DNA from 4 places in the Paenibacillus sp. Aloe-11 genome. Region 1 is predicted to be linked to each of the others. Evidence: a T-box and tRNA genes for the amino acid it is inferred to sense, from the RefSeq annotation. Region 1 holds a T-box; the other regions hold tRNA genes.
What was found. The T-box of region 1 lies ahead of argS (arginine--tRNA ligase). A T-box ahead of a tRNA ligase gene usually reads a tRNA of that ligase, here a tRNA-Arg.
Positions count from the first base shown of each region.

Region 1 (8,644 bases):
CGTGTGTGGCTGCATGTCGCAGGAAGAGAATGTCGTTAACCGGATTATGCAAAAACACGGTTTTGTCGATATGATTTTTGGTACCCATAATATTCACCGTTTGCCTCAACTCGTTAAAGAAGCGCTCTTCAGCAAAGAAATGGTGGTCGAAGTGTGGTCCAAGGAAGGCGACATTATCGAAAACCTGCCGAAGAAGCGCGAGGGAATGCGGGCTTGGGTAAACATCATGTACGGCTGTGATAAATTTTGCACCTATTGCATCGTTCCCTTCACACGTGGTAAGGAAAGAAGCCGTCGACCAGAGGATGTTATCGCCGAGGTACGGGATTTGGCACGTCAAGGCTTTAAAGAGATTACCTTGCTGGGCCAGAATGTCAATGCCTATGGCAAGGATTTGACGGATATGAATTACAGATTCGGGGATTTGATGGATGATATGCGCAAAATCAATATCCCGCGTGTACGTTTTACCACATCACATCCACGTGATTTTGATGATCATTTGGTTGAAGTGCTCGGTAAGGGCGGCAATTTGGTGGAGCATATTCATCTGCCGGTACAATCCGGCAATACGGATATATTGAAGAAAATGAACCGAAAATATACTCGTGAACGTGTTCTGGAGCTGGCAGCGAAGATTAAAGCGGCTGTTCCGCATGTTTCTCTGACAACGGACATTATTGTAGGTTTCCCGGGTGAAACTGACGAACAGTTTGAAGATACACTATCACTTGTGCGGGAGGTCGGTTACGACTTCGCCTACACATTCATCTATTCGCCACGTGAGGGTACACCAGCGGCTTCGATGGAAGACAATGTACCAATGGAGGTCAAAAAAGAGCGTCTTCAACGCCTTAACAAGGTTGTGAATGAAAACAGTCTCCGCTTTAATAGTCGACTGCGGGGCGAGGTGGTTGAGGTACTGGTAGAAGGCGAGAGCAAAAATAACAGCGAGGTGCTTGCCGGACGTACCCGTTCTAATAAGCTCGTGCATTTTGAAGGTTCCAAGGATCTGATTGGTACTTTTGTTCAAGTGAAAATTACAGAGCCTATGACCTTCTACATCAAGGGTGATCTGGTTCAAACCGCAGTTGCGGTTAACGGATAAAAAAGATTCTAGCTGGTTGCATTTGAATGACTAGAGTACCACCGGGTGCATAGATCGTCTAAGTGAGAAAAGGAGCGATGGACAGTGACAGAGGAGCGGTTGCAACAGACAGAACTTCAATCGGCGGCGCGCCAGCATGATCATTTGGTCAATCGCGATATGATATTGGCAAAAGCCAAAGAGTTGGCAGGTATTTTGGGCAACAGTGAGGAAGTGCAGTTATTTCGGAAAGCAGAAGAAAAGATTCGGGATCATCAGCGCATCCAGCAACTGATTGCAACTATGAAGAAGAAGCAAAAGGAAATTGTAGCGTTTGAATCCTTGAAGAATCAAAAAATGATTGCCCAAATAGAGGCCGAGCTTCAGGAGCTGCAGGAAGAGCTTGACGGTATTCCGATTGTAACGGAGTTCCAGCAAAGTCAGGTGGAAATTAATGAATTGCTGCAAATGGTGATCATGGCTATCCGTGATACGGTTGCGGAAAAGGTGAATGTAGAAGAGGGGAAAAGCACTTCTGCCTCCAATTGTAGTGACTAAAATCAGATGTATGGTGTGGAGGCTTAGGCTTCCACGCCTTTTTTTCGAAGGCAATCTTGAGGTGAGGAATGCATGCTGAACCATGCACACTGAACCATGCATACTGCGCCAGACATCAGGAGTAATGTGACATCGAAGAAGGGATGAAAACTAGGAAATGGATAAGTTGCGTAAGATGGTAGAGGGGGAAGGGAATACATTCTGGAGTTACTTGGGATGTGAGCTGGTTGGTGCGGATGAGAACGAGGTACGCATTGCCTTGCAAGCTGGTCCGCAGCATACGAATGTAATGGGGATTGTCCATGGGGGCGTGCTGACTTCGTTAATGGACCAGGCCATGGGAATGGTTGCTATGGGCTCGCGTCAGATGCAGTCATGTGTAACGACGAACCTGAATGTTCATTTTTTGTCAGCGATGAGGCAAGGGGCACTGGAAGTGAAAGCTCGGATTCTTCATCAAGCAGGTCGCACCATCACGACAGAGGCAGAGGTAAGGAATGGTGAAGGGACACTCGGATGCATATCTACGGCGACCTTTCGAGTGTTGCATAAACAGCCAACTGACTAAGGATAAGGTCTAAAGCTTGACAAAACTTTTTATTATGTCATAATGAATTTATCAAAACGATATAATATGGTGATGTGAATGGATAACAATCGTACAAACGAAGAGGCGCAGAAGGCGTCGTACAACATTAAGAAATACCGCACCCCGGATGGTGCTCCGGCAGATATCGTAATGTTTACCTTAACGAAGCGGGAACGCAAGACGGTGACGAAGACATTGCCGATCCGGGAACTGAAGGTAATGCTCATCAAGCGCCGCAGGTGGCCGTTTGCGGGACGCTGGGCGTTGCCCGGAGGGTTTTGTCAGGAAGATGAGTCTATGTATGGAGCGGCCAAGCGGGAGCTATTAGAGGAAACCGGTGTGGACGGCGGACATCTGGAGTATTTAGGTGTATACAGCGGACCGGGGCGTGATCCGCGTGGCTGGATTATATCGCATGCATTTTTTGCATTGGTAGAGGAATGGATGCTGGAGCAGCGGCAGGCAGCGGATGATGCTTCCGAGGTAGGGCTGTTCACGATCCGTGAGGCGCTGGAGGAATTGGAGCTGGCGTTCGATCACCGGGACATCATCGTCGATGCTTATCGGAAGATTCAGCTGCAGATGCTGCAGACGACGATAGCCAAGCAGTTTTTGCCGCCACATTTTACACTGGGCGAGCTGTATCAGGTAATTCAGAGCGTCGTACCGGATTTTGAAGAGCCGAATTTTATCCGTAAAATAACATCGACCCGCAGCAGACAGGGAATACTGGAAGAGGTACGGGATGAAGACGGTAAACCGCTCAGCTCCAATCAGTATTCACAAAGACCGGCTCAGCTGTACCGTTTTAGTGACAGAGTACCGCGGTTGTCTATCTACACCTAATGTGATAGGACGGGTCATACGAAGAGCGCACAATCCCCAACTTTGTGGATGAAGGAGCTGATTGTACGATGAAGGCACTCATTGTTATTGATTACACGAAGGATTTTGTAGATGGAAGCTTGCCTGTAGGTCAACCGGCGATTGACCTGGATGATCGGATTGCAGCAATCACACAGGCGTATGTGGATCAGGGGGACTTTGTAGTCATGGCTGTGGATTTACATGAGGAGAAAGATCCTTATCACCCGGAGAGCAAGCTATTTCCCCCACATAATATACGTGGAACTGAGGGACGACATCTATATGGCAAGCTCCAGCCCCTCTATGAGAAACAAAGTGATTCTATCTATTGGTTGGATAAAACACGGTATAGTGCCTTCGCTGGCACCGATCTGGAGCTCAGGCTGCGCGAACGAGGCATTTTGGAGGTTCATCTGATCGGTGTATGCACGGATATATGTGTACTCCATACGGCTGTAGACGCTTATAACAAAGGCTTGGCCATTACCGTATACAAGGATGCCGTGGCGAGCTTTAATCAGGCTGGACATGATTGGGCTTTGGGCCATTTTGAGGGAAGTCTGGGAGCTGCCGTATGGTCGGCTGAGGATACGATTTTACTACAGAATAAGTAAATAACTTAACGATTGTGCACCAGTATCCGATAACAAATGGAGTCGGATACCGCTAAGCTGGACAGATGAGACGATATGCCGTCGCAATCGCAAAACCGGGGATAGTCAGAGAGGATGAATACGATGCAATCAACGAGCCTCGCATTACATACAGATAAATATCAGATTAATATGATGTACGCCCACTGGGTGAACGGAAGTCACCAGTGTAAAGCTGTGTTCGAGGCGTATTTCCGTAAGTTGCCCTTTGGCAATGGTTATGCGGTGTTCGCTGGTCTGGAACGCATTGTGAATTACATCTCAAATTTGCGTTTTACAGAAGAGGATATTCGCTACCTTTCGGAACAGGAAGAGAAGTATGATCCTATGTTTCTGGAGGCTTTGCTGCAGTTTAGATTTGGCGGAACGGTTCATTCGATGAAGGAAGGAGCTCTCGTTTTTCCGAACGAGCCTCTGATACGCGTTGAGGGAACAATTATGGAAACGCAGCTGGTGGAGACGGCGATACTGAATTTTATGAATTATCAGACGCTGATCGCTACAAAGGCGTCACGTATTAAACAGGTGGCAAATAACGACACGCTGCTTGAATTTGGCACACGGCGTGCCCAGGAAGCAGATGCGGCGATTTGGGGGGCGCGTGCAGCTTATGTAGCAGGCTTTGACGCGACGTCCAACATGCTGGCAGGAAAGCACTTTGGGATTCCGACGAAGGGAACGCATGCCCATTCCTGGGTGCAAACCTTTATGTCGGAGCAGGAGGCTTTTGACGTGTATGCCAAGGTTTTGCCAGATCAGGTTACGCTGCTGGTAGACACCTTCGACACGTTGGAAAGCGGTGTTCCTCATGCGATTCGCACAGCGAAGATGCTGGAGAGCCAGGGCAAGCGCATGAACTCAATCCGTCTCGACAGCGGTGATTTAGCTTATCTGTCCATCCAGGCGCGGGAAATGCTTGATGCTGAAGGCCTGGATTATGTACAAATTGTAGCCTCCAATGATTTGGATGAAAATACGATTTTTAATTTGAAAGCCCAAGGAGCGCGTATTGATGTATGGGGTGTGGGAACACAGCTTATTACAGCTTCGGATCAACCTTCACTTGGCGGAGTGTACAAGCTGGTTGAGCGGGAAGTGGACGGCGAAATGCTGCCGACGATTAAGATTTCGGGTAATCCTGAAAAAGTAACCACACCGGGCAAAAAGGATGTATACCGCATCGTGGATAAAAAGAAGGGAAGAGCCGTTGCAGATTATATTTCTTTTCCGGATGAAGAGCGTCCGCGTAATGGAAAGCGTCTGAAACTGTTTAATCCTTTGCATCCATATATGAAAAAATACGTAGAAAATTACGAAGCCGTACCGATGCTTGAACCCATTTTCATAAACGGGCAGAAGGTATATGCGCTTCCCGAGCTGGATGAAATTCGAGCTTACCATGCTTCACAGCTGAAGCTGTTTTGGCCAGAATATTTGCGGAAGCTCAACCCTGAAATTTATCGCGTTAATCTCAGCGAAAAGGTGTGGGGGCTGAAGCAAAAGCTGATCGACAGCTATATGCAGCCTGAAGTAGAGGAAAAGGAATAATAGCATGAAGAGGCACCTCATGAATGTATGGGGTGCCTTTTTGTGTTGTGGCGAGTATGGAAAAAGAGAGCTTACTTATAAATTTCTCTCATGACATGTCTTAGCTCAGGTACAATAATGCGTTCCATCGCCAAACGTACAGCCCCACGTGAGCCAGGCATGGAAAATACAGCTGTCCGGCCTATCGTACCGGCCACAGCACGGCTTAATATAGCCGCTGAACCAATATCCTCGGCAAAGCTGAGATATCGGAAGATTTCTCCAAAACCAGGCAGCTCTTTATCCAGTAGGGAGGTAACAGCTTCATATGTGGTATCCCGAGGGGAAATACCGGTGCCGCCTGTCAAAAGCACAGCTTCGATGCCGTCCTCTGCTGCAGCTTCGGATACCAATTGCCGGATGCCTTCATAGTCGTCCTTGACGATGACATATCGGGCGATCTCATAGCCGTTGGTTTCCAGCAAGTCCATGAGCAGTCGTCCGCCAGTATCTGTTTCTACGGTGCGTGTGTCGGAGACGGTTATGACCATGCAGCTAACCTGCTGCGGAGATTCCCGTCGGTGCTCTTCTACAGAAGTCATATTCATTACAATGTTCACTCCTTGAATCAGTGGTTAAGCCTACTCTTTTTACAATAGAGGAATGGTTGTCCGTATGCAAGTCAGGAGCGGAGACTATAAAGCTTTGTGATGAATATCCTTGCTTTCATGCATTGGAATATAGTACACTTCCTTACATAAGTCGGGACTTTCTGGTTTTATTTTGTTGAAAGCGCGAACATCAACCGATTAATCTCAATTATTAGCGGGTAATAATCAGCAGGGTCGACAACTGGGAGGTAATGTAATATGGATTATTCATACCAACAATGTGTAGATGCTTGCCTGGAATGTTTGAACGCTTGCAATGTTTGCAATGTAGCGAGCTTAAAGGAATATGATTTGGCCATGCTGCGTGAATGTATCCGAGTGAGCAGGGAATGTGCGGAGATATGCGGGTTTGCTGCTCAAATGCTGGAGCACGGAACCAATTTCGCCGAGCAAATCTGTGAATTGTGTGCTCATGCCTGTGAAGTATGCGCTGCCGAATGCAGCAAGCATACCCATGATCATTGCAAACAATGCGCAGAAGCCTGCCGTCGCTGCTTTCAGGCTTGCCGCCAATTGGTGGCTGTGTAATTACATATATGGAGTTAGCGCCTGAAGAAGAAAAGGTTGCTTTCTACTGAATAGATTTGTATAATGATGGGAAATTAACGTCGTGGAATGGGAGAGTAGCATTGAAGCCCGATCATTACAGCGAGCCGGAAAAGGTGGAAGCCGGTATGAGGTTTGATGTGAAGCGCACCCGGGAGATGGTTGGTCGAATCATGAAGTACATTCAGGAGATTCCTTGAGTGTAGTTCCTTTAGTAGATCAGCCCGGCAGACACCGTTATTCGTCATTGGAGTGAAATCGGCGATTTGTGCAAGTAAGCTTTTAGCTGCGCAGCCCGATTTACGAAGAGTGGTACCGCGGGGATATTGAAGTTCTCGTCTCTTGAATCATGTCAAGAGGCGGGAGCTTTTTTTGTTAGACAAGGATTTTGCAAAATCCTGAAATCTTAATAGAGAAGGAGAGAGAAAACATGCTGTTAAAGACTGCTGCCAAGGTTTTATTGACCCATACGGGCTTGGAGGAAAAGGAAGTTTTATCTTTATTGGAGATACCCCCGCAGCCGGAATGGGGAGATTTGGCATTTCCGTGTTTTGTGCTGGCTAAAAAGCTCCGCAAGTCTCCACAGCAAATTGCGCTTGAATTGGCGGAGGCAATAAGCGATGAGGAAGGTTTAAGTGCTTCGGCTGCTGGTGCCTATGTAAATATAACACTGAATCGTTCTGTTCAGATTCCGCTTATGCTGGCTGAATTGAACAAGCCTGATTTCCTCAAGCCAGATATCGGGCATGGACAGCGGGTGGTGATTGATATGTCCTCACCTAACATCGCCAAACCATTTGGTATCGGCCATCTTCGCTCTACTGTCATCGGTGCTGCCCTGTATCGCATTCTGGGGGAAACGGGACATGTTCCTATTAGCGTGAATCATCTGGGAGATTGGGGAACACAATTTGGCAAGCAAATTGCAGCCTATAAAAGATGGGGCAATGACGAGCAGCTGCAACAGGACCCGATTGGAGAGTCGCTTAAGCTATATGTGCGTTTTCATCAGGAGGCCGAGCATGACCCGTCTTTGGAGGAAGAAGGCCGTGAGTGGTTCCGGCGTTTGGAGCATGGGGATGCCGAGGCACAGCGACTATGGGAGTTTTTTGTTGAGGTCAGTCTGGGTGAATTTGATCGCATGTACCAGCGTTTGAACATTACATTCGACCATGTGCTAGGGGAAAGTTTTTATAATGATAAGATGCAGGCAGTTGTTGCCCAATTAAGAGCGAAAGAACTGCTGGAGGAAAGCGACGGGGCACTCGTGGTTCGCCTGGAAGAAGAGGAGCTGCCGCCGTGTCTTATTTTAAAAAAGGATGGGACCACGATTTATCCGACACGTGACCTGGCAACAGCGATCTATCGTCGTGAGGTGATGAAGGCTGATCGGTTGCTTTACGTCGTTGGCGGGGAGCAGAGGTTGCATTTTCAGCAGGTATTTGCGGTACTGAAGCGTGCAGGGGAGACGTGGGCGGAGCAATGTGAGCATGTGCCGTTTGGACTGATGCGGTTCGCAGGCAAGAAAATGTCTACGAGACGTGGCAAGGTTGTGAAGCTGGAGGAGGTGCTCGATGAAGCTGTAGCGCGTGCTCAAGCCATTATCACGCAGAAGAACCCTGATTTGCAGGACCAACAGGAAATAGCTGAGGACGTTGGGATCGGAGCGATTATTTTCGGTGATTTAAAAAACAATCGTCTAAATGAAGTGAATTTTTCGCTGGAGGAGGCGCTCACCTTTGAGGGCGAGACCGGGCCTTATGTGCAGTACACTCATGCGCGCATACGCAGTCTTCTGGAAAAAGCTTACGCGCGCACTCACGCTGGTGCTCATTCTGATTTTAGCGGCACCGTCCCAGCGCAGGAGAAGCATTCCTCTGAATTGACTGACGCCTCGAGTGAGATACTGGGTGATGCAGGCTGGGAGCTGCTTAAGCAGTTGGATCGCTATCATGGACAATTGATACGTGCGGTTCGACAGTTGGAGCCTTCGGTTATGGCAAGATTTGCGTTGGATACGGCTCAAGCGTTCAACCGTTTTTACGCCAAGGAACGGATTGTTGGTGGTGGGCGGTGGCGTATTCAGCTGGCGGAACAAACTGCGGATATTCTGGCAAGTACGCTGCAGCTTCTTGGGCTGAAAGCA
Region 1 covers NZ_JH601051.1:104,019-112,662, forward strand. The annotation lists gene miaB (tRNA (N6-isopentenyl adenosine(37)-C2)-methylthiotransferase MiaB) at 1-1,108, shown strand, start outside; gene WG8_RS10345 (RicAFT regulatory complex protein RicA family protein) at 1,193-1,645, shown strand; gene WG8_RS10350 (PaaI family thioesterase) at 1,803-2,213, shown strand; gene WG8_RS10355 (NUDIX domain-containing protein) at 2,292-3,080, shown strand; gene WG8_RS10360 (cysteine hydrolase family protein) at 3,149-3,715, shown strand; gene WG8_RS10365 (nicotinate phosphoribosyltransferase) at 3,839-5,302, shown strand; gene WG8_RS10370 (MogA/MoaB family molybdenum cofactor biosynthesis protein) at 5,374-5,889, opposite strand; gene WG8_RS10375 (four-helix bundle copper-binding protein) at 6,151-6,480, shown strand; T-box leader at 6,555-6,844, shown strand; gene argS (arginine--tRNA ligase) at 6,929-8,644, shown strand, end outside.

Region 2 (8,644 bases), on a different contig from region 1:
CTTGAAGACGTAAACGAACAGCCTCTTTCTCTGTTTCCTCGTCATATTTATTAAACTTTGTGGCATAAAAAAACCCTCCGGCCAACAGTGTTGAGTCCATCATAGACTCTTTTTTCACTGTCTACCGTAAGGGGAAAATACCAACCTCTTTAGATGATCATTTCTTCTTTGTCTTCGTGTTAATGGTTCCGCTGTTTGATACTACGCCTGCCTTGTTTCTTGCAGTAATAGAAATCTTATAGCGTTTGTTTGCAGATAGATTGGTTAGCGTATGTTCCAAATCGGTCATCCATCCACTGTCATAACCATTGTTCGTCGTAACACGGTACTCGGTTTCATTTGAGTTTCCATTCGCTGTCCAAACTACCTTAATCTTTGAAGCAGTGATGTCTTTGGTTTTTATTTTATCCGGACTGTTCGGATTTGTTACGAGAATAACAGATGACTGACTGCTGTCATTTCGGCTCCAAGCTACCAATGTATACGTGTACGTCTTTGAAGGGGTTAATCGCTTATCTGTGAACCATGTAAGCTTCCCTTTATAAATGCTTTTTCCATCTCGTAACAATTCATAGGTGTCAGCATTTACAACCTTTTTCCATGTGAGTATAACACTTGTTGATTTCACCTGTTTTTTCATGAATTTGGGTGATTCTAAATTGTGACTCTTCGTTGCTATCTGAATAACTTGTGGGGCGCTTTCTCCCGCATTATTTTTAGCCACCAATGAGTAAACGTAGGTGGTTGACCGCTCCAATCCAATATCGTTAAAGCTGGTGTCAACACCGCTGTAGATGATTACGCCGTCACGCTTCAGTTCATAGCTCACCGCTTGCACAACCGGAGCCCAAATGAGAAGAATACTTCTCTCATTGCTTGTGCCAACAAAGTTGATTGGGGCTGTTGGCGGCGGCGTTACTGGAATCGATGGTGGTGGCGTGGTCGGCGGTGTGGTTGGCGCCGGATCGGCTGTCTTTACTTGCACCGATGCCGGACTGCTTTCTCTTGTTCCATTCTTGGCTACCAATGTGTACGTATAGCTCGTGGACGCCGTCAAGCCTGTATCCGTATAGGTTAGTTCGTTTCCGCTGTAGACCAGTTGACCGTCTCGCTTCAACTCGTAGTTCTCGGCATTGTCTGCTGCATTCCAGCTGAGCTTAATGCTCGTTGTTGTGGCTGTGCCTGTCAGATTCGTCGGAGTCGCTGGAGAGGGGTGTCGCCGGGACTGCGGCGTCGGATCGGCTGTCTTTACTTGCACCGATACCGGACTGCTTTCCCCTGTTCCGTTCTTGGCTACCAATGTGTACGTGTAGCTCGTGGACGCCGTCAAGCCTGTATCCGTATAGCTCAGGTCGCTCCCCGTGTACACCTCTTGGCCATCGCGTTTCAACTCGTAGCTCTCGGCGTTATCTGCTGCATTCCAGCTAAGCTTAATGCTCGTTGTAGTGGCTGTGCCTGTCAGATTCGCTGGTGTTGCTGGAGTCGCCGGGGCTGGAGTGGTCGGCGTTGGATCAGTCGGCATCGGATCAGTCGGCGTCGGATCAGCTGGCATCGGATCGGCTGTCTTTACTTGCACCGAGGCCGGATTGCTTTCCCCTGTTCCGTTCTTGGCTACCAATGTGTACGTGTAGCTCGTGGACGACGTCAAGCCTGTATCCGTATAGGTCAGGTCGTTTCCGCTATAGACCACTTGGCCGTCTCGTTTCAACTCGTAGCTCTCGGCGTTGTCTGCTGCATTCCAGCTGAGCTTAATGCTCGTTGTAGTGGCTGTGCCTGTCAGATTCGCTGGTGTTGCTGGAGTCGCCGGGGTTGGAGTGGTCGGCGTTGGATCAGTCGGCGTCGGATCAGCTGGCATCGGATCGGCTGTCTTTACTTGCACCGAGGCCGGACTGCTTTCTCCGGTTCCGTTCTTGGCTACTAATGTGTACGTATAGCTTGTGGACTCCTTCAATCCTGTATCCGTATAGGTTAGTTCGTTTCCGCTGTAGACCACTTGGCCGTCTCGTTTCAACTCGTAGCTCTCGGCACTGTCTGCTGCATTCCAGCTGAGCATGATGCTTGTTGTTGTGGCTGTGCCTGTCAGATTCGCTGGTGTTGCTGGCGCCGGATCGGCTGTTTTTACCTGCACCGATGCGGGACTGCTTTCTCCAGTGCTGCTCTTGGCTACCAATGTGTACGTGTAGGTCGTTGCTGCCGTCAACCCAGTACTATCGATAAATTTGGATTCGCTTCCACTGTAGATACTAACACCGTCACGCTGCAACTCATAAGTCGTAGCCCCGGCAACATCATCCCAATCCAGCGTAATAGACGAGTTTGTAGCGGTGGTTGCGATGTTTGCCGGAGTTGGTAATACCGATTTATTCGTTTTGTCTATTATTTTAGCCTCATTGGTCTCCCCATTACTATTCCGTGCAATAAGCGTGTACGTATAATCGGTAAATGGAGACAACCCTGTATCTGTAAAAGTAGAATCCGCTCCTTGGTAAATGATTGAATTATTTCGTTTGAGTACATAGGTTTCTGCATTTGCAATTTTATCCCAGGTTAGTACCATTTTCTGATCTGTTTTTTCTGTGATCTGCAAGTTAAAGAGCGGAGCAGCAAAACCTGTAGCAACTCCATTATTTCTCTTGGTAACATCATAAACAATTCCCGTTGTCAACGAATCTGGGTTCCATGCCCCAATTAAACCAGCTTCATCTCCACTGAGAGATCGGTTCATATCAGACTGAATATCTTCAGCAGTCCGGGCATAGTTCCAGATACGCACTTCCGCTAACTTACCCGCGAATTTATACTTTGAGTCGTGCCCCCATCCGGATATGACGGCCATTGGAGTAACAGATTTAGATTCAGTCTGTTGCGTGAGAAATAAACTAATGGATTGTTTCTCTCCGTTGATGTAAAGCTCATTTGTATCAGCCGTTGGAACACCATTTGTAAAGACTGCTGCTACATGAACCCATTTGTTCTTCAATTCAGCAGAAGGTATTCCTAAGACACTTCCATCAGCTTGATTAAATCCAAAGTATCCATTAGCAAAATAAAGATTATAGATGTACCAACCAAACGGCTTGACAAAATTCGTCCCATTCCAATACATCCAGAACTCTACGGTAGTCTTGGCTCCCGGTATCGTATTAACAGGAAGATTGGTTATTTTGATTGTGTCATCTGCCCCATCAGTAGTAATGAAGTTTATAGGTTCCACAGGAGTAAACGTTTTAGTTGTTGCAGGGTCAAGCACTTCATTTGCAGCACGTACCAAACTTGTTGGAATAAAAATAGGCAGTATGATCCCCAAAAACATAATTAAGGCTAAAGAAGCGTTTGCTATTTTATTGCATTTCATATGTTCCTTCCCCTGTTCCGTCTAACATTTTCTGCAAAAACAACTCGTCGTTTATCATAAAAGTTGATGGTCGCTTGCAGTCAAGCATGTTTCAATCCCCTGACGTTTCAGCTCCCCGATGAGAGGGGATGAGAGGGGGAAACGGTCCCGCCGAAACCATAAGACCGTTTTTTTATGTTGCATATTTTAAACAAATAAAAGAATTGTTTTGGCATCCAACTCTTTCAAAAAGATAAAGCCCTCCATCACCCTTTCGTATCTCAACCTAGAGAAGCATTATCGAACTGCCAAAAACCCTGATAGATTGAAACAATTTTACACAGAAATTTCCCTCTCTCTTCCCGTTTTGTAAATATTAATTTCAGATATTCCTTCTGAACGGAAAATTCGACAAAATAATCTCTTTATCATTATCGGATAAGAAATCTTTTATTTTAGGCTCAAAACCAAAATCAGCGCTTGACGAAACCATCAAGGTTAAGAATGGAAAAACATTTGTGTGGGTATACGATTTTGTTGGTCCCAAACAGCGCTACAGCAAGCTCTTTCGCTCCCGTATTGTTGAACAAGCGCTCGGTTCTACAGCAGTGCATAGCGCCCGCATGCAGCAAGCACCGTCCAGTTCCGTACAGCGTATGCATAACGAGGCGATTCCGGCCGAGTATGAACGGTATGAACGGATCTACGAGCAAGTATGGGAGGGATACTCTCCCTACGGCCAAGACTGCGAAGTTTATGCTAACGATGCTTATGCTCCAGCGTCCCGCAAGGGGGGTTCTCATCCCACTGGAACACAAAAAAAGCTTCCTAATATGAATTAGGAAGCTTCTGTAGTACGTCCCAGGAGGGATTCGAACCCCCGACCGACGGCTTAGAAGGCCGTTGCTCTATCCAGCTGAGCTACTGGGACAAAATGGTTTTCAATTAAAGCTTATGTATTCAGTGCATTAATTATTATATCACATTTCGGGTAACTGTCAAAAGCATTTTTTCATCCTGCATGGAAACCACTGAGAAAGGAATCATTTGGACGCTAACGGGGTATTATGTACAAAAGGGCATGCTATTACAAGGAGGGGTTGATCCGTGAAGGATCTATTGTCGTCGCTTTGTTATTTCAGCATTTTCTTTGCACCTTTTCTGCTGCCTATCATCGTGTGGATTGCAGTACGAGACGAATATGTACGGGGACATGCCAAAAAAGCCATTTTATCGCACATTTTCCCCATTATTGCGGCGATTCCGCTGTTTTATTTTATTGTAACAGCCAATCATGCGGGTTCTGTTGTCGGGTTTGTACTGCTGTTCGTAGTGGTTTATCTCGGAGTGTTTGTCTATAACATTTACAAAGGGATTATGACACTGCGTGAAGCTGCGTAGTTCCAAAAAAGCCTCCTGCATTCCGCTGGTTAAGCCGGAAGTGGAGGCTTTTTCGGATTACTGGATCATCAAACCTTATTCTTCTCGTTTATTTATTGCCGAAGCGTCTCGGACTTCTACGTACTTCATGTCTTACGTTTTTCTCCAGCACTTCTTCCGCAAACTCATTGTTATGAATATAACTGCTGCTTTTATTCTTCTTGTATTTCGGTTTGCCGTCTATGATTTCCCCCTCCTTTCACGCTGATTCTGCGATGATGCCGGAGTCCAGATCAACAGAAGCCGAGGCATAGCACACCAAATTCTCATCCCCCGAACTCCTTGGCAAACTCCGTGCTGAGCTGCCCGTAGGAGAGCAATTCCCGTTTAAACTTGTCCCGTTCCTCCCCAGCGGTAATGTGCGTGGAATCGGTAAAAGCCTTGTCTGTCACTTCTTCAAATGCGGAGTGCAGATTATTGTCGTACCAATCCAGTTCCAAATCGGCGTCATTGCGAATGATCCGTACCATGTCATAGTCATTCTGACCGTCCTGCTGGTTGTTCGCCGTGATATATACCAGCAATTCCGGGTCATCTGCCGCGCCGGGCCGCACCTCTACCTCTGCGCAGCGCACGCCGTCAATTTCAGTGAAGCGACGGATTTTGGCGTCCTTGATGTAGTACATTGGTCTCCCTCCTTCCTTGCGAGTAGACGGGTTGCCCCATTTGTAGTTTTCGGAACGGACAGACATTTTATGCTTCTTTTCGGCATATATACTGATGAACTGGGGATTTAGTTTTTAATTCATTCCAACACTGGATGAACACGACAAAGAGAGGATGAACAGACATGTGCGGAATTACAGGTTTCATACAGTGGAACGGAGACTTAATGCATCAGTCGGAGCTGCTGCTAAATATGACGCAAACACTCTCCAATCGCGGACCTGATGCTGCTGGCACCTGGATATCCAACCCGTGTGCCTTCGGACACCGAAGACTGAGCGTAATGGACCCGGAAAATGGCGCCCAGCCTATGATCCGGCAGCTTGAGGATATCACTTATACGATTGTATATAACGGAGAAATATATAACGCGCCTGAGCTAAAAAAAGAACTGCAGCAGCGTGGGCATTTTTTCCGTACACAATGCGACACGGAGGTGCTGCTCGAAGCCTATATCGAATGGGGCCCCGAATGCGTGGACCGATTAAACGGCATTTTCGCGTTTGCTGTCTGGGATAGCGGGCGGCAGCAGGTCTTTCTGGCGCGGGATCGTCTGGGCGTAAAGCCGCTATTTTATAGCCACAATGAGGATGTGTTCGTATTTGGCTCAGAGCCCAAAGCGCTGCTTCAGCACCCTGCTGTCGAAGCGGCCGTCGATGCCGAGGGATTGGCCGAAATTTTTATCATCGGGCCTGCACGTACCCCCGGACACGGCGTCTATTCGTCCATGAAGGAGCTGCGCCCCGGGCATACGCTGACCTACGACCGCGACGGCATGCATATTCAGACCTACTGGAAGCTGGAAAGCATTGCGCATGAGGATGACACGGAACAAACAGCGCTCAAGGTACGTGAGCTGTTGCTGGATACAGTGGAGCGGCAGCTCATTTCGGACGTTCCGGTGTGTACCTTACTATCTGGCGGTCTGGATTCAAGCGCACTGTCCGCATTAGCTGTCGATTATTACAAGCGTACCGGGCAGGGACAAGTTGATACGTATTCGGTTGATTACGTGGATAACGACAAGCATTTTAAAGCCCATGCGTTCCAGCCCGGAGCCGATGCCCCCTGGATTCAGCGCATGGTGGATGAACTGGGCACCAACCATCACTGGATCGAATTCGATACACCCGAGGTCGTAGAAGCTCTGAACAACTCCACGCTAACACGGGATTTACCGGGGATGGCGGATGTAGATTCGTCGCTGTATCTCTTCTGCCGGGAGATTAAAAAAGGAGCAACCGTTGCCATTTCCGGCGAGGCGGCGGATGAAGTGTTTGGCGGATATCCGTGGTTCCATCGTGAGGATATGCTGAACTCAGGCACGTTCCCGTGGGCGGTCGCTCCTGATATGAGAGCCAGCCTGCTGTCTCCCGAGGTGCGGGACTGGATCAAGCCGCTGGAGTATTTGAATGACCGCTACTCAGAGGCCATAAGAGAAGTACCCAAGCTGTCGGGGGAAACAGGTAAAGCTGCGCAAATGCGTGTTATGTCCTATTTGAACATCACTCGCTTTATGCCTACGCTGCTAGATCGCAAGGATCGGATGAGTATGGGGATCGGACTCGAAGTACGGGTGCCGTATTGCGATCATCGGCTGGTGCAATATGTATGGAACATCCCGTGGAGCATTAAGACGACAGGCGGACGTGAAAAAGGTATCTTGCGAAAGGCGCTGGAGGGTGTATTGCCGGATGATGTGCTGTACCGTAAAAAAAGCCCATACCCCAAAACACATAACCCTTCCTATCTTGCCGTTGTGAAAAAGCAGGCGCTGGAGCTGCTGGACGATTCCTCTTCCCCGCTGCTTAAGCTGATTGATGCGCAAAAGGTGCGTGATATCGCGGCCTCGCCAGAGGCTTCCAGCAATCTGCCCTGGTTTGGTCAGCTGATGTCAGGTCCCCAATTGTTTGCATACCTGACCCAGGTAGATAACTGGCTGCGCACCTACAAAGTAGCAATTCGATAGGTAAACAAAAAATGCAAAAAGTCTACCCGCAAGTGATGAGCTGCGGATAGACTTTTATTGTTATAGGCCTAATCTGATAGTTGAACCTGCGATGATTTAAGCCTGTGGATTGCCCAGCTTGGTCGCCAAATTACGCAGGGCTATCCCTCGATGGCTGATAGCCTGCTTTTGTTCCAACGTCAGCTCGGCCATCGTCTTCTCGAACTCAGGCAAATAAAACAACGGATCATAACCAAATCCGCCGCCGCCTGCGGTTTCCGTGGTAATCCAGCCATCTACCGAGCCGGTCGATTCCAATGTCTCCCCGGTCTGAGGGTTATACAGAATTAAGGTACAAACGAATTGAGCCGGACTTAGCAAAGGCTGTCCTGTATCATCACCAAGCTGCTTCGATTCCAAAACATCGAGCAGCTTAATATTGTTCTCGTGATCGCTGGCACCTTCTCCAGCATAACGGGCCGAGTATACGCCCGGTGCACCGTCCAGCAAGTCCACGCACAGGCCGGAATCATCGGCCAGCACGGGCAGTCCTAGCGCATCTCCGACCGCTTTGGCCTTTTTCAGCGCATTCTCGGCAAAGGTTTTGCCGTCCTCAACGACATCAGGAATGTCGGGGTAATCGTACATGCTTTTGACTTCCTTGCCCAGCGGAGCAAAGGCATGTGCAAATTCACGTATCTTCCCTTTATTCTTGGTAGCGACAATGACAATCGGGCCATTCAGTCGCATCAGACTCCAGCCCCTGTGCGTCCGGCTCCGATCTTATCAGCAATCGGTCCGAGCACTTCCTTTTGACGCTCGATCATTTGTAAGATACCTTGTTCGCCCAAACTAAGCAGCTGATCCAATTCGTTGCGGTCGAATGGACTTTCTTCTCCGGTGCCTTGCAGCTCGACATATTTGCCGCTGCCAGTCATCACCAGATTCATGTCGACTTTGGCCTTGGAATCCTCTTCATAGTTCAGATCCAGCAATGCTTTCTCACCAACAACCCCTACGCTGACAGATGCCAGAAAATCCGTTATGGGAAAAACAGGCAGCTTGTGCTGGGTGGCAATTTTATTGACCGCAATCGCTAACGCTACGAATGAACCGGTGATTGAGGTTGTGCGCGTTCCGCCGTCCGCCTGAATAACGTCACAGTCCAGCGTAATGGTCCGTTCACCAAGCGCCTGCAAATTGACAACCGAACGCAACGCTCTTCCAATCAGACGCTGAATTTCCATCGTACGGCC
Region 2 covers NZ_JH601059.1:119,781-128,424, forward strand. The annotation lists gene WG8_RS18690 (fibronectin type III domain-containing protein) at 158-3,355, opposite strand; partial or broken gene WG8_RS29560 (ISL3 family transposase) at 3,850-4,056, shown strand; tRNA gene WG8_RS18700 (tRNA-Arg) at 4,192-4,265, opposite strand; gene WG8_RS18705 (DUF4870 domain-containing protein) at 4,442-4,735, shown strand; gene WG8_RS18715 (hypothetical protein) at 5,041-5,400, opposite strand; gene asnB (asparagine synthase (glutamine-hydrolyzing)) at 5,565-7,409, shown strand; gene WG8_RS18725 (XTP/dITP diphosphatase) at 7,506-8,138, opposite strand; gene rph (ribonuclease PH) at 8,138-8,644, opposite strand, start outside.
Region 2: it encodes a tRNA-Arg, which carries the amino acid that the T-box ahead of argS (arginine--tRNA ligase) is inferred to sense. The anticodon was not compared.

Region 3 (8,644 bases), on a different contig from region 1:
CGTACAACTGTCGAATAAAAGGGTGATATTGGACGTGTCCACAGAAAATGCCGCGATTGCAAGGCGGATTTACTCCTTGATCAAAAAGCATTTTCAGCTTCACATTGAACTGCTTGTACGGAAAAAAATGCGCTTGAAAAAAAATAATGTGTACATTGTCCGTATTCCTAATGGTGTACAAGAGCTGTTGAAGGATTTGTACATCGTGTCAGAAGGCTTCTTGTTCACGGACGGGATTAATCGGGAGATTATTCGGAAAAACTGTTGTAAGCGGGCTTATCTGCGAGGGGCCTTTATGGCCGGTGGCTCTGTGAACAACCCGGAGGGATCGTCTTACCATCTTGAAATTTCCTCGATGTATGAGGAGCATTGTCAGGCACTGGTAGATCTGGCGAATGAGTTTCATCTGAATGCCCGCTGTATTGAGCGAAAAAAGGGCTTTATTCTCTACATCAAGGAAGGCGAGAAGATCATTGAGCTGCTAAGCATCATTGGGGCGCATCAAGCCTTGTTCAAATTTGAGGATGTACGTATTATGCGCGATATGCGCAACTCCGTAAATCGCATTGTCAACTGCGAAACAGCCAATTTGAACAAAACGATCGGCGCTGCGGTCCGGCAAATTGAGAACATCAAGCTGCTGGAGAGGGAAGTTGGTTTGGAGACCTTGCCGGACAAGCTGCGGGAAGTGGCAGAAATCCGACTGGCCCATCCTGATTTGAACTTGAAAGAGGTCGGGGAAATGCTCAAAGGGGTCGTCAGTAAATCCGGTGTAAATCACCGTCTTCGCAAGATTGACGAGATGGCGGACAAAATCAGGGGAGAAAATGGCCTGATTCCGTAAAAAAAGAATGTCTTTGGGGCTTTTTGCCGCTTTAATTAGTTTTTTTTCTAGTGTCTGTCCCGGGTTAATGTTATAATGTGATAAATAAAATGGAGTAAGTAGTGTCCAGATTTATTTGATGAGGGGGTAAGCTGACATGTCAAAACATCCGGTAGTCGTACGCTTGAAAACAGGACTGCACGCCAGACCTGCTGCGTTATTCGTACAGGAAGCGAATAAATATTCATCTGAAATTTTTGTGGAAAAAGAAGACAAGAAGGTTAATGCCAAGAGCATCATGGGTATTATGAGTCTTGCCATCAGTACAGGTACTGAAATTTATATTAGTGCTGAAGGCGCGGACGCCGAACAGGCTGTAAACGCTTTAGTAAGTCTGGTTAGCAAGGTAGAGCTGGAAAATCAGTAAGCGGCTGTCTATTTTGTAGTACGGTATACGCTCTTTTCGTGAAAAGCCCTTAGGGGCTTTTTTTATATCCATAAAAAGGGCCGAATCCCTTTTTTAGTTTTGTGGATAGGACATATGGAATTGGTCTAAGCTACATATCATTTATATCTCATGCTTGTTTTAAAAATGTGAAACCTTGACTGCAACCTTTTTTCGTCTTTTCCGTCTGAAAGGTACAAACATTTTCATGAAAGAGGTTGGGTACGATGAGACATTGGACAAAAACGATAAGCACAGCAGTTCTTGCAGGAGCATTATTGGCAGGGGGAGTAGCTGGGGGATTGTGGACAGGGGCAGATCGCGCTTATGCCGCATCCACAGCCACGACGGTAAACAGCGTGATCAATGTGAATGGAAGCGGAGAAGTACTGGTTAAGCCCGATATTGCTTATCTTTCCATCGGTGTGCAATCAGAGGGAAATACAGCAGCCGCTGCCCAAAAAGCCAATGCTGCGAAAATAAGCAAGGTTACACAATTGCTGAAAGAAAAATGGAGCATTAGTGCAGACGACATTCAGACTAGCCAATTCTATGTGCAGCCTAACTATATCTATAACGAAAAAGAAGGGCAAAAGCTCAAGGGCTATATCGCAAACCATACACTTTCCGTGAAATACCGCAATTTGGACAAAATCGGCCAGCTGCTGGATGAAGCTACAAATTCCGGGGCGAACAATGTGGATAATGTACAATTTTCAGTAGAAAATCCTTCTGTGTATGAAGAAGAGGCTATTGGCAAGGCGCTTGGCAACGCTCAATCTAAAGCCAGTGCTGTAGCTAAGGCAGCTAAACGCGGATTAGGGTCGCTTGTGAATGTGACGGTAGATGGCGGAGAGGCTCAGATTTTTACACAACGTGAGAATGCAATGGCAAAATCGATGCTGGATTTAGGGAGTGGAACAGAGATTCAGTCAGGCCAAGTGACGGTGAAAGTTCAGGTGTCGGCTCAATACGAAATGAACTAATACAGATCTTTAAACGAAGCCACAAGCGGCCTGTCTTTCTGCAGGTCAGCTTGCTGGCTTTTTTTCCATATCGCAACCATTTTGTAATGAGTCTGTCATAGCTAGGGGGTGTTAGATGTATAGATTGAAATCAGAGCGTATACAGATTGTAAACTACATACAGTGAGGTATAGATATAATAAGACAGGTAATCAAAACACATAGACGAGACAGAGATGTAATAGGAGGAATACTTAATGATGAACAAGCACGCGAAAAAATGGGGCTCTGCTCTGCTAGCAGCAGGAATTCTGACAGGAGTCGCAGTTATTCCCGTTTCCTATACTGAAGCAGCGTCGACCAAACAACAAACTGCAGTACAGCAACCGGGAGTCTCCATTCAATGGAATGGCAAAACATTGTCGACCAGAGGAGTCCAGGTAAACGGAAGTACGTTGATTCCAGTAGCAGCGCTGCGAGACAGCTTAGGGATTCCAGTGAGCTATGATGCCAAGGAGGCTACCTACACTGTAGGCAGTGGGTACAACAAACTTTACATCATGTCCTCTTCCTCAGAAGCCAATGTCAATGTGAACGGAATCAACGCGCGCAGCATGGACGCTAAACAGATTGCCGGGAAGTTATACATTCCTATGAGTCTCCTGAAAGACTATCTGGGTATCGATGCTCAGTGGAATGCAGCCCAAAAAACAGTAACGTTGAGTAAAAGCCAGCTAAATCCGATCACCGTTACGTCGCAAACGCTTCCCGCTTCGAGTAATGCGAAGGTGTCTTACAAGGTGAAGTACCCGCAAATCAGCGGCAGTCAGTTGAATCCTGAGGCTCAGCAGGCGATTAACAGTGTGCTTAAAAAGCATGCGGAGGGAGTATTGGCAGCAGGCAAAAAGATGGTGGCTGAGGGAGAGGCTACAACAGAAAGACCGTATGAGTTCTGGAATGATTTTGCGATTGCCTATAACAAGGATGGTATTTTGAGTGTGATTATGCAGGATTATTCGTATACAGGTGGCGCACACGGTATGACGGCACGTAAAGGATATACGTTCTCGCTCGCTGATGGTAAACAGCTGCAATTATCTGACGTATTGAAAGCAAATCCGAACTACAAAAAGTTCCTCAATGCTGATTTGAAGAAAAAAGTCGATGCGCTGCAGGGCGGCGAAGGTTTTGATAAATTTAAAGAGCTGAAGGCGGATCAAAATTTTTATGTGACCAACAGTGGAGTAACAATCGTGTTTGATTTATATGAATATGCACCGTACGCGTATGGAATTCCAGAGTTCACCTACTCGTTTGCTCAACTGCTGCCTCAAGGCGGCAAGCCTTTTGCAGGACAAAATGAATAGTACCAAAAAAGCTGCCTACCGGATACGAATATCCGGGGCAGCTTTTTTATTTCTAGCTTTTCCGAGGTACTAACTTCTCTTAAATACCTGCTGTAGTGGAGCTAGTTAGCACTTTATCAATAATACCGTATTCCTTGGCATCATCAGCGGACATGAAATAGTCACGGTCTGTGTCTTTTTCAATGCGTTCCAGTGGTTGACCTGTGCGATCTGCGAGAATGCGGTTCAATTTGTCACGCATTTTCAGAATGCGACGGGCGCGGATTTCGATATCCGTTGCCTGACCTTGTGCACCACCCAATGGTTGGTGAATCATAATTTCACTGTTCGGCAAAGCAAAGCGTTTGCCTTTGGCACCAGCGTTCAGCAAGAACGCACCCATGGAGGCTGCCATACCTACACAAATTGTAGACACGTCAGGCTTAATATATTGCATCGTATCGAAAATGGCCATACCGGCTGTAATGGAGCCGCCAGGACTGTTAATATACAAGTGAATATCTTTTTCAGGATCTTCGGCAGCCAAAAACAGCATTTGTGCAATAATAGAGTTGGCTACAACGTCATTGACGTCCGAGCCCAACAAAATAATGCGATCCTTCAACAGTCTGGAATAAATGTCATAGGCGCGTTCGCCGCGGTTACTTTGCTCTACTACCATAGGAACATAGCTCACGTCAAAAAACCTCCCTTAAATATCGTTAATGGATTTGGTGGACATGCCGATTACATGCCCCTACTTTATAAACTGTTGCCGTAATAACCACATGATAAACAATTTCAAACAAAAAGTCAAAGAAAGTCAAACTAATGGTCAAAAAAAAGAGCGCAAAGGGCTCTTGTTGGTTAAAATGATGATATAGAAGCATTAAAGTGTTCATTTAAAATGGCGCGCCCGCGAGGAATCGAACCTCGATCTCAGGCTCCGGAGGCCTACGTCATATCCGTTGGACCACGGGCGCAAAGTAATTTGTACAATTAAAAGCTAATTCATCAGCTAATTGGAAACAAAGATGATTATATGATATACGGCAGTGAATTGCAAGCTTTTATTATGTGCGCATATTCACATAAAAAGTTGAGAAATATAGGTTCAGATAGACTTGCAAGTGAAGCAAATATTGGGTAAGATATACGTGGGACTTAAAAAGTTATCCCGGGACATTTTAAGACCAGACGAAGATATAGTATTAGAGAAAGAACTTAGAAGTGTGCGGGAGTGGAAAGCATGCGAAAGATATTAGAAATACAGAAGCAGCTTCTGCCCGACCTCATGGATGTTTTGAAAAAAAGGTACACGATCCTGCGCCAGATCATGTTGTCCGATGTCATTGGACGCAGAACGCTGGCAGCTTCACTGGATATGACCGAGCGCGTGCTGCGCGCCGAAACCGATCTCCTCAAGGCCCAAGGGCTCATTGAGATTGAGAGTGTGGGCATGAAGGTGAGCAAAGCAGGACTGGATCTGCTGGAACAGCTGGAGCCGATTGCGAACAACTTGTTCGGCCTGTCCCAACTGGAGGATCAGATTCGTCAAGCCTACGGCTTGAAGAAGGTGGTTGTCGTTCCAGGGGATTCGGATGCTTCACCGTTGGCGAAGCAGGAGTTGGGCCGTGCTGGAGCAAAGGCGCTGCTGAGTGTTATGGATGACGAGGACGTGGTCGCTGTAACAGGTGGTACGACGATTGCAGATGTGGCGGAACAACTGACATTACCTGCTAACGGCCCGCTTAAGGGCGGATGGTTTGTACCGGCACGCGGGGGTTTGGGAGAGAGCATGGAAATGCAGGCTAACACCATTGCTTCCACGATGGCTCGCAAGGTCGGCGCTCAATACCGTCTGCTCCATGTACCGGATTTGCTCAGCAATCATGCTTACAACTCCTTGCTTGAGGATACGAATATTCAGGATATATTGAGCCTGATTCGAGAGAGTCGTATTATCATTCACGGGATAGGCAACGCCATAGCGATGGCCCACAGACGCAAGCTTGACCTTGAAACCTTTAATCAGATCAGCAATGAGGGCGCGGTTGCCGAATCGTTTGGTTATTATTTTAACGAAGACGGCGTCGTTGTTCACAGAATGCTGACGCTTGGACTCCGCCTGGAGGACATCAAGCGTACGGAGACGGTTCTAGGTGTAGCTGGAGGCAAGAGCAAGGCGGCTGCTATTCATGCAGTGCTGCGTTTCGGCCAAGAAGACATTCTTGTCACCGATGAAGGCGCTGCTGCCGAGATTGTAAGCCATTATTTAAAAGGTTAATACGGATTGATTAAATGTGTTGTCTTGACGGGCTTTCGGGCCTGTCTTGAATATATAAAACTAAACTAAACGAACTTTGGGAGGAACTCACTCATGACAGTTAAAGTTGGTATTAACGGTTTCGGACGTATTGGACGCCTTGCTTTCCGCCGTATTCAAAACGTGGAAGGTATTGAAGTAGTAGCAATCAATGACTTGACAGATTCCAAAATGCTGGCACATCTGTTGAAATATGATACAACACAAGGTACTTTCCAAGGAGAAGTAGAAGTACATGAAGGCTTCTTCAAAGTAAACGGCAAAGAAGTTAAAGTTTTGGCTAACCGCAACCCTGAAGAACTGCCTTGGGGAGACCTGGGTGTAGACATCGTTCTGGAATGCACAGGTTTCTTCACAACTAAAGAAGCTGCTGAGAAACACTTGAAAGGCGGCGCTAAAAAAGTTGTTATCTCCGCTCCAGCTACTGGCGACATGAAAACTGTCGTTTACAACGTAAACCATGAAATTCTGGACGGAACTGAAACTGTAATTTCCGGTGCTTCTTGCACAACAAACTGCCTGGCTCCTATGGCTAAAACACTGCAAGACAAATTTGGTATCGTTGAAGGCTTGATGACTACAATTCACGCTTACACTGGCGACCAAAACACTTTGGATGCTCCACATGCTAAAGGTGACTTCCGTCGTGCTCGCGCAGCAGCTGAAAACATCATCCCTAACACAACTGGTGCTGCTAAAGCAATCGGTCTGGTTATCCCTGAGTTGAAAGGTAAATTGGACGGAGCAGCTCAACGTGTTCCAGTAGCAACAGGTTCCCTGACTGAGCTGGTAACAGTTCTGGAGAAAAATGTAACTGCTGATGAAATCAACGCAGCGATGAAAGAAGCTTCCGATCCTGAAACTTACGGATACACTGAAGATCAAATCGTTTCTTCCGACATCAAAGGTATCACTTACGGTTCCTTGTTTGATGCAACTCAAACTAAAGTTCTGACTGTTGGCGACAAACAACTGGTTAAAACTGTAGCTTGGTATGACAATGAAATGTCCTACACTGCACAATTGATCCGTACGTTGGAATACTTCGCTAAATTGGCTAAATAAGAAATTTCTTATCGAGCAACATCATAGAGCGGAAACAGCAGTTATTGTTTCCGCTCTTTATATATCAAAATGTGCCTTAAATTCCTGTTTCGTAAAATTAAAAGGGTGCGGAGGAATATGGAGATGAACAAAAAGAGCGTACGTGATATAGAACTGAATGGAAAACGGGTGTTTGTTCGTGTAGATTTTAACGTTCCGGTTGAGGACGGTAAAATTACGGATGACAAGCGTATTCGCGAAACCTTGCCAACAATTAACTACCTGATTGAAAAAGGTGCAAAAGTTATTTTGGCGAGTCACTTTGGACGTCCAAAAGGTCAGGTCGTTGAATCCATGCGTCTGACTCCTGCTGGTGTGCGTCTGTCTGAACTGCTCAAAAAGCCTGTTGTTAAGGTGGACGAAGCAGTTGGTGAGGCTGTTAAAGCAAAAGTGGCTGAATTGCAAAACGGCGACGTGCTGTTGCTTGAAAATGTACGCTTCTACCCAGGAGAAGAGAAAAATGATCCTGAGCTGGCGAAGCAATTTGCTGAACTGGCTGACATTTTCGTGAATGACGCATTTGGTGCAGCACACCGTGCTCATGCTTCCACAGAAGGTATCGCGCATTTTCTTCCTGCTGTTTCCGGCTTGCTGATGGAGAAAGAATTGTCTGTAATCGGTAAAGCTCTTTCGAACCCAGACCGTCCTTTTACAGCCATTATCGGTGGTTCCAAAGTAAAAGACAAAATCGACGTGATCGACAACCTGCTGAACATTGCAGATAACGTAATCATTGGCGGCGGTTTGGCTTATACATTCTTTAAAGCTCAAGGTTATGAAGTGGGTCAATCCCTGCTGGATGAATCCAAACTGGACGTAGCTCTTGGATTTATCGAAAAAGCGAAGAAGCTCGGCAAAAAATTCTATCTTCCGGTAGATATCGTTATTTCTGACGATTTCAGCGCTACAGCGAACACGAACATTGTGGACATTGACGGTATTCCTACAGATTGGGAAGGCGTAGATATCGGACCGAAAACTCGTAAAATCTATGCTGATGTGATCAAAAACTCCAAATTGGTTGTTTGGAATGGACCAATGGGCGTATTTGAAATGGAACCTTTCGCTGGCGGTACTCGTGAAGTAGCGGAAGCTTGCGCAACAACAGAAGCATACACCATCATTGGTGGCGGTGATTCTGCGGCTGCGGCTGAGAAATTCCACCTGGCTGACAAAATGGATCACATTTCCACTGGCGGCGGCGCATCCCTGGAATTTATGGAAGGCAAAGCACTTCCGGGTGTTGTTGCACTTAACGATAAGTAATCAAGCGTTTAACGCGTAATAAAGGCTTTAGGGCATCTAATAGTTAGGAGTTGAAACCATTGAGAACACCGATTATCGCGGGTAACTGGAAGATGTTCAAAACCGTTCCAGAAGCTAAGACCTTCATCGAAGAGGTCAAAGGTAAAGCAGAGGTTGCAGGAGTGGAAAGTGTAATCTGTGCTCCATTTACAAATCTTCCTGCTCTGGTTGAAGCAGTAAAAGGCACATCTATTAAAATTGGCGCACAAAACCTGCATTTTGCAGAAGATGGTGCGTTCACAGGTGAAATCAGCGGCGGAATGTTGAAGGATCTGGGCGTAGACTACGTTGTGATCGGACACTCCGAGCGCCGTGAGTATTTCAACGAAA
Region 3 covers NZ_JH601039.1:22,569-31,212, forward strand. The annotation lists gene whiA (DNA-binding protein WhiA) at 1-844, shown strand, start outside; gene WG8_RS00815 (HPr family phosphocarrier protein) at 981-1,250, shown strand; gene WG8_RS00820 (SIMPL domain-containing protein) at 1,496-2,254, shown strand; gene WG8_RS00825 (PdaC/SigV domain-containing protein) at 2,494-3,600, shown strand; gene clpP (ATP-dependent Clp endopeptidase proteolytic subunit ClpP) at 3,680-4,276, opposite strand; tRNA gene WG8_RS00835 (tRNA-Arg) at 4,488-4,562, opposite strand; gene WG8_RS00840 (sugar-binding transcriptional regulator) at 4,829-5,866, shown strand; gene gap (type I glyceraldehyde-3-phosphate dehydrogenase) at 5,960-6,970, shown strand; gene WG8_RS00850 (phosphoglycerate kinase) at 7,094-8,275, shown strand; gene tpiA (triose-phosphate isomerase) at 8,335-8,644, shown strand, end outside.
Region 3: it encodes a tRNA-Arg, which carries the amino acid that the T-box ahead of argS (arginine--tRNA ligase) is inferred to sense. The anticodon was not compared.

Region 4 (6,336 bases), on a different contig from region 1:
ATACGAACCAATGTTTTCTCATCAAGCGGCTCCAGCGTAGAAATGACTGGCAAACGTCCTACGAATTCCGGAATCAGTCCGAATTTCAACAGATCCTCAGGCAATACCATGGAAGTATATTCGCCTGGCTTCAGATCTTTTTGTTCGCTAGTGGCATTAAAGCCAATGACCTTTTTACCGATACGGCGTTTGATCATTTGCTCCAGACCGTCAAAGGCGCCACCGCAAATAAACAGGATATTTGTGGTGTCAATTTGAATGAACTCTTGATGTGGATGCTTGCGGCCACCTTGCGGAGGTACAGAAGCAACCGTGCCTTCCAAAATTTTAAGCAGCGCCTGCTGTACACCTTCTCCCGATACGTCGCGCGTAATGGACGGGTTTTCGGATTTACGGGCTACTTTATCAATTTCGTCAATGTAGATGATGCCGCGCTCGGCTTTTTCCACATCATAATCGGCTGCTTGAATCAATTTCAGCAAAATGTTTTCAACGTCTTCACCTACATAACCGGCTTCCGTGAGGGAAGTGGCATCTGCAATAGCAAAAGGTACGTTCAAAATTTTAGCCATGGTTTGCGCAAGCAACGTTTTACCCGAACCTGTAGGTCCAAGCATCAGAATGTTGCTTTTTTGCAACTCCACATCGTCAATTTTGTTTTGTGTATTAATACGTTTGTAATGGTTATATACCGCTACAGACAACGATTTTTTCGCTTGATCCTGACCAATGACATATTGGTCCAAAATCTCACGGATTTGCATCGGTTTCGGAATGTCTTTCAGATCTACTTCTTCTTCATGACCCAATTCCTCTTCCACAATCTCCGTGCACAGCTCAATGCATTCGTCACATATATATACACCTGGTCCGGCAACAAGCTTGCGAACCTGATCTTGAGATTTGCCGCAGAAAGAACATTTCAATTGTCCTTTTTCATCATTAAATTTAAACATAGAGCCACCCCTTTACAGATTAATCGGTTTAGACAGCACCTGGTCAATGATACCATATGCTTTTGCCTCTTCTGCTTCCATGAAGAAATCCCGGTCAGTATCACGTTCGATTTTTTCGAGGGGCTGACCCGTACGCTCTACATAGATTTGATTCAGCTTGGCACGTGTTTTGATAATCCAATCCGCATGGATCAGCATATCAGAGGCTTGCCCCTGAATGCCGCCGAGCGGCTGATGGATCATAACCTCACTGTTAGTAAGCGCATATCTTTTGCCTGGTGCACCCGCTGTGAGCAACAAAGAACCCATACTTGCAGCCATGCCTACACAGATCGTTGATACGTCCGGCTTAATAAATTGCATTGTATCATATATACCCATGCCCGCAGTTACAGAACCGCCCGGCGAGTTAATATACAAATTGATATCCTTCTCCGGATCTTCCGCAGCAAGGAACAATAGCTGTGCAATGACGAGATTGGCGACATCGTCATCAATCGGGCCACTTAGGAAAATGATGCGATCCTTAAGCAACCGCGAGTAAATATCGTAAGATCGTTCTCCTCGATTCGTTTGTTCCACAACCATAGGGACGAGACTCATCACGACCAACCTCTTTTCTTAATTAAAATGAACACCTGTATTCATCCGCTTCCTTAAGTCCCATTAAAACGAAAGCGGCGAGCATGAAACGTGAACACCTTACAAAATATTTTAACATGTTCAGAGTCTCGTGTCATATTTGCATCCGCTGATCTAAAGTGCGACTGTTTACAATACGCTCTGCCGAGACCTTCTCATATTTAACCATGTTTCGTATGTATGTGCAAATGTACAGTAGTGACTTATGTAAAACACAAAAACAGCACTTACAGCCCTTTCCATAAACGACTAAAATTTAGGTTTCCTAAGGTAAAAATAAGGCACGTAACTTTCACTACGTGCCTTATCCCTATCTAATTACTACGTTGCAGCCTGTTACAGCATACCCCGTATATTTTATCGTTTGAATTACTCAGCAGCTGCAGCTGGTGCTTCAACTTCTTTGCTGTTTTCCACCAGCAAAGCAATTGTTTTGCGCAGTGAGATCTCTTCTTTCAAGTTGGCAAACGAGCCGTTACTTTCCAGAATACTGCGGATTTCTTCAACAGAACGTTTGTAAGCATCAGCCATGTTTTTCAGCTCTTCATCAATTTCCGCTTCGGAAACTTCGATGTTTTCTGCCTTAGCCACTTGCTCCAGCACGAGGTTGTTACGTACGCGCTTCTCAGCATCAGCTTTCATTTGCTCTTCCAGGTCTTCCTTGCTTTGACCGGAGAAGCCTAGGAACATTTCAAGGTTCATGCCTTGGCTGCGCAGACGGTTGTCGAAATCGCGAACCATGTTTTGCACTTCACTCTTGACCATTGCTTCAGGAATGTCGATTGTTGCGTTCTCAGCAACTTTCTCCACTACAGCACCCTCACGAGCTGCTTTAGCTTCATTTTCCTTACGCTCCAGCAATTGCTTTTTCAGGTCTTCCTTGAATTCAGCCAATGTGTCAAATTCACTTACATCTTTAGCAAATTCATCGTCCAGTTCAGGAAGAACTTTGCGTTTCAGCTCATGAACTTTCACTTTGAATACAGCTTGTTTACCAGCCAGGTCAGCAGAATGGTAGTTCTCAGGGAACGTTACTTCAACGTCCTTGGAATCGCCAGTATGCAAACCAATCACTTGATCTTCAAAGCCAGGGATGAATGTGTTAGAGCCCAGCTCCAGAGAATACTTCTCGGCTTGTCCGCCTTCGAACTGTACGCCGTCTACGGAACCGTCGAAGTCGATAATAGCTGTATCGCCGGATTGAGCAGCATCTTCATCAACGACAACCAATTCAGCATGACGTTGTTGCAGGCGCTCCAGCTCTTGAGTCAGCTCTTCGTCGCTTACTTCGATTTTGCTTACAGGCACCTCTACGCCTTTGTACTCGCCCAAAGTAACTTCAGGCTTAACTGTCACCTTCGCTTTGAATTTGAAAGATTCGCCTTTAGCAAATTGATCAATTTCAACGTCCGGGCTATCAACCGGGAAAATGTCCGTTTGCTCTACAGCTTGACCATAAGCTTCTGGCAGCAGGAAGTCGATTGCATCCTGATACAAGCTTTCAATACCATAGCGTTTTTCAAAAATAGGGCGTGGTACCTTTCCTTTACGGAATCCTGGTACACTTACTTGCTTTACCACTTTATTAAAAGCTTTGTCGAGTGCAGCGGCTACACGATCCGCGTCAACCTCAACTTCAAGAACCCCAAGGTTCTTCTCTATTTTCTCCCAAGTTGCTTTCATTTTATGCTTTCCCCTCCAACAAAATCTTCACTTAGTTTTCATTTCAATCAACGCACACAAAATAACCATTATAGTATATCTAACATTACTGTCTTTTTCAAGAGCAGCCCTTTCAATGCTTTACAGGTAAACGTTTCCGGTCATTCAAGGAGTATTCATTCCCGCAGCTACAAAGAGCCGCATTGACCGATACGCCTGCTCAAAACGGAAGCGCAGCGCATCTGTAATGCCGTAAATAGCACGTGTTTCTTCCTCATTGTTGTTTCCACCCAAACTCTCTGAAACCGTCTGGTGAAGAGCTGCCGCCCAAATATCCTGTATTCCGTCCTCTTCCACCAGCATCGATCTGTAATCATTCGTACCATATACAGCCATTACAAACTGCGACCACAGCTCCTGCGCAAAATAGAACAGCGTAGGCTCATGCACCTCGGTCTGATCAGCTACCCGTTCCAAAATACGCATAATCTGTTCAGGAAAATCACCTGGCTGAAGAGGAACAGTTTCAATATCGATCTCCGCTTTTTCATCTCCCCGTCTGATTTCTATTATCCCTTCCATTCCACGTCGTCGCATGGTCTGCAAAATTCGGAATTGGAGGAGAGGATGGATTTCCCGTTCTTTTATCCAGCGAAGCAAGGCATCGTCAATTTCCGGCAGCTCCAGATAGGACAGCTGCTCAAGTGCTAAAATCGTCTGTTCGGATAATGGTCCATCCATAGCCATCTGCAGAAGCTTATTGCCATACCCTGCATCCTGCTCTTGCTTAAAGCGTGCATGGCGGCGAGCCAATTCTACTTCACCCACCTCGTCTTCTTCCACAACGTCCGTCACTCCCCCACTGTCAACATACTGTGGAAAGGCAGCTTCCAGCCATTGTAATAGAGCATCCCATTCATCGTATTGTTTCTGCTCCTGTCCCTGACACTGCATTAAAAAACGCAGCATCGCCATCGCCTCTCCGTAACGTTCGTTTTCAAGCATCACAGTAAGTTGAATTTGATAATAGTCCAGTGTCTTTGGAAACAATACAATATTGTTTTCTTTTGTCGTCACCTTGGAGTCCTTTATTAAAGGCACCCCCTCTCCTCCGCAAGCTAAAGTATTTGTAGATTATATGAGAAACAGCAGCTTAAGTCCAACCACTCGTCTTCAGCATATTCACCTGTATTCTAACATACCCTTTTATAAGGCAAAAAAAACCACGCCTAGTCTGAATTTATGCTGCACAAAGTCTGAACAACCAAATAATATGGGAAACAAGACTTGAATCTTTTGCATCCATGTGATATATTAATATTCGCTTGAATTTTATGTCCCAGTAGCTCAGCTGGATAGAGCAACGGCCTTCTAAGCCGTCGGTCGGGGGTTCGAATCCCTCCTGGGACGTATAAACAAAACTTCCTAATTAGGAAGTTTTTTTCGTTTCAACGGGATGAGAACCCCGTCGGGGGGCGTCGGAGCTTTAGCTTCGTTAGCATTTTTAATGTAGAAAGGCTGCTTCCACTATGCCGTATGTCGGTTTAGCGCTTGTTGGAAGCAGCTTTTTTTGTGTACAGATCATGGCTTGCTAGTAACTGCCCTTTTAAAAAAACACAGAGATTGCTATCATCTATCTTGTTCCCCATATCGTTATTTCATTATATGTGCTTATCCCAACCGAGGATATATTCAACCACACCGCTTGACCGCGATGAGTAATAAGGAGATCGACAATGAAATTAATATCTTGGAATGTTAATGGCTTAAGAGCCTGTGTGACCAAAGGATTTTATACTTATCTTAAAGAAACAAATCCCGATATTTTTTGCGTACAGGAAACCAAGCTTCAAGAGGGACAAATTCTCATGGAGAACATGGAGGAATACACACAGTACTGGAATTATGCCGAGAAAAAAGGATATTCCGGTACGGCTATCTTCACTAAATTCAAGCCGCTTTCTGTGCATTATGGCCTTGAAGAAAATGGGGAGCCTGAAGGCAGGACCATTACTCTGGAATTCGAGAGGTTTTATCTGGTTAATGTGTATACTCCGAATACCAAACGGGATTTGTCCCGACTGCCGTACAGACTGGAATGGGAGGACCGTTTCCGCAACTATCTGCAACAGCTGGATGCATCGAAGCCTGTCATTGTTTGTGGTGATCTCAACGTGGCTCATCAGGAGATTGATTTGAAAAATGCAAAAGCCAACTATGGCAATGCCGGATTTACGCCTGAGGAACGGGAGCGAATGTCGCAGTTGCTAGGCGCCGGGTTTATAGACACCTTCAGACACTTTTATCCTGACCGGACGGATGTGTATTCCTGGTGGTCCTACATGCCGAAGGTGAGAGAACGGAACATCGGCTGGCGGATCGACTACTTCCTCGTCTCGGACAGACTTCGCCCGCTATTAATAGATGCAAGCATAGATTGCCATATTACGGGTAGCGACCACTGCCCTGTTATACTCGATATGCAGGATATTTCAGCATAACCCGCCTTACACAAGTATTCCGCAATCTTAAAAGCCGTCATGTTCTGTGATTGTAGCATGACGGCTTAAATTATATCCCCTTTTTCTGTCTAAAACCCGTTATTTTCCATCACTTGCTTGAACCACAGCGCACTTTGTTTGGGTGTTCGTTTCTGCGTTTCGTAATTGACATGTATAATACCGAAACGTTTGCTGTAGCCCCAGGCCCATTCAAAGTTATCAAGGAATGACCAGACAAAATAACCCTTGAGCTGGCCTCCCTCTTCGATAAAGCGGTGGCATGCCTTTAAATGCTCCTCAATATAGTGCTGACGCCCGGTGTCCTCAATTTTCCCGTTCATCAGCTCATCCTTCATCGCTGCTCCGTTTTCCGTAATTAAAATGGGTATGCCCTTGGTAAAATCCTTCTCAATCCGGGTCAGCAGCTTATAAAAGGATTCGGGATGAATCTCCCATCCCATATCCGTTACCGGCTCCTCGATGCGAACCTGCTCCACCTGCAGCAACGAAGTGTCTGTAGTCGCTCGAATGACGCTGCGGGCATAATAGTTGATGCCCAAAAAATCCCCCGGCTG
Region 4 covers NZ_JH601059.1:45,150-51,485, forward strand. The annotation lists gene clpX (ATP-dependent protease ATP-binding subunit ClpX) at 1-956, opposite strand, end outside; gene clpP (ATP-dependent Clp endopeptidase proteolytic subunit ClpP) at 969-1,559, opposite strand; gene tig (trigger factor) at 1,968-3,281, opposite strand; gene WG8_RS18385 (hypothetical protein) at 3,426-4,361, opposite strand; tRNA gene WG8_RS18390 (tRNA-Arg) at 4,597-4,670, shown strand; gene WG8_RS18395 (exodeoxyribonuclease III) at 4,997-5,761, shown strand; partial or broken gene WG8_RS28745 (family 1 glycosylhydrolase) at 5,851-6,336, opposite strand, start outside.
Region 4: it encodes a tRNA-Arg, which carries the amino acid that the T-box ahead of argS (arginine--tRNA ligase) is inferred to sense. The anticodon was not compared.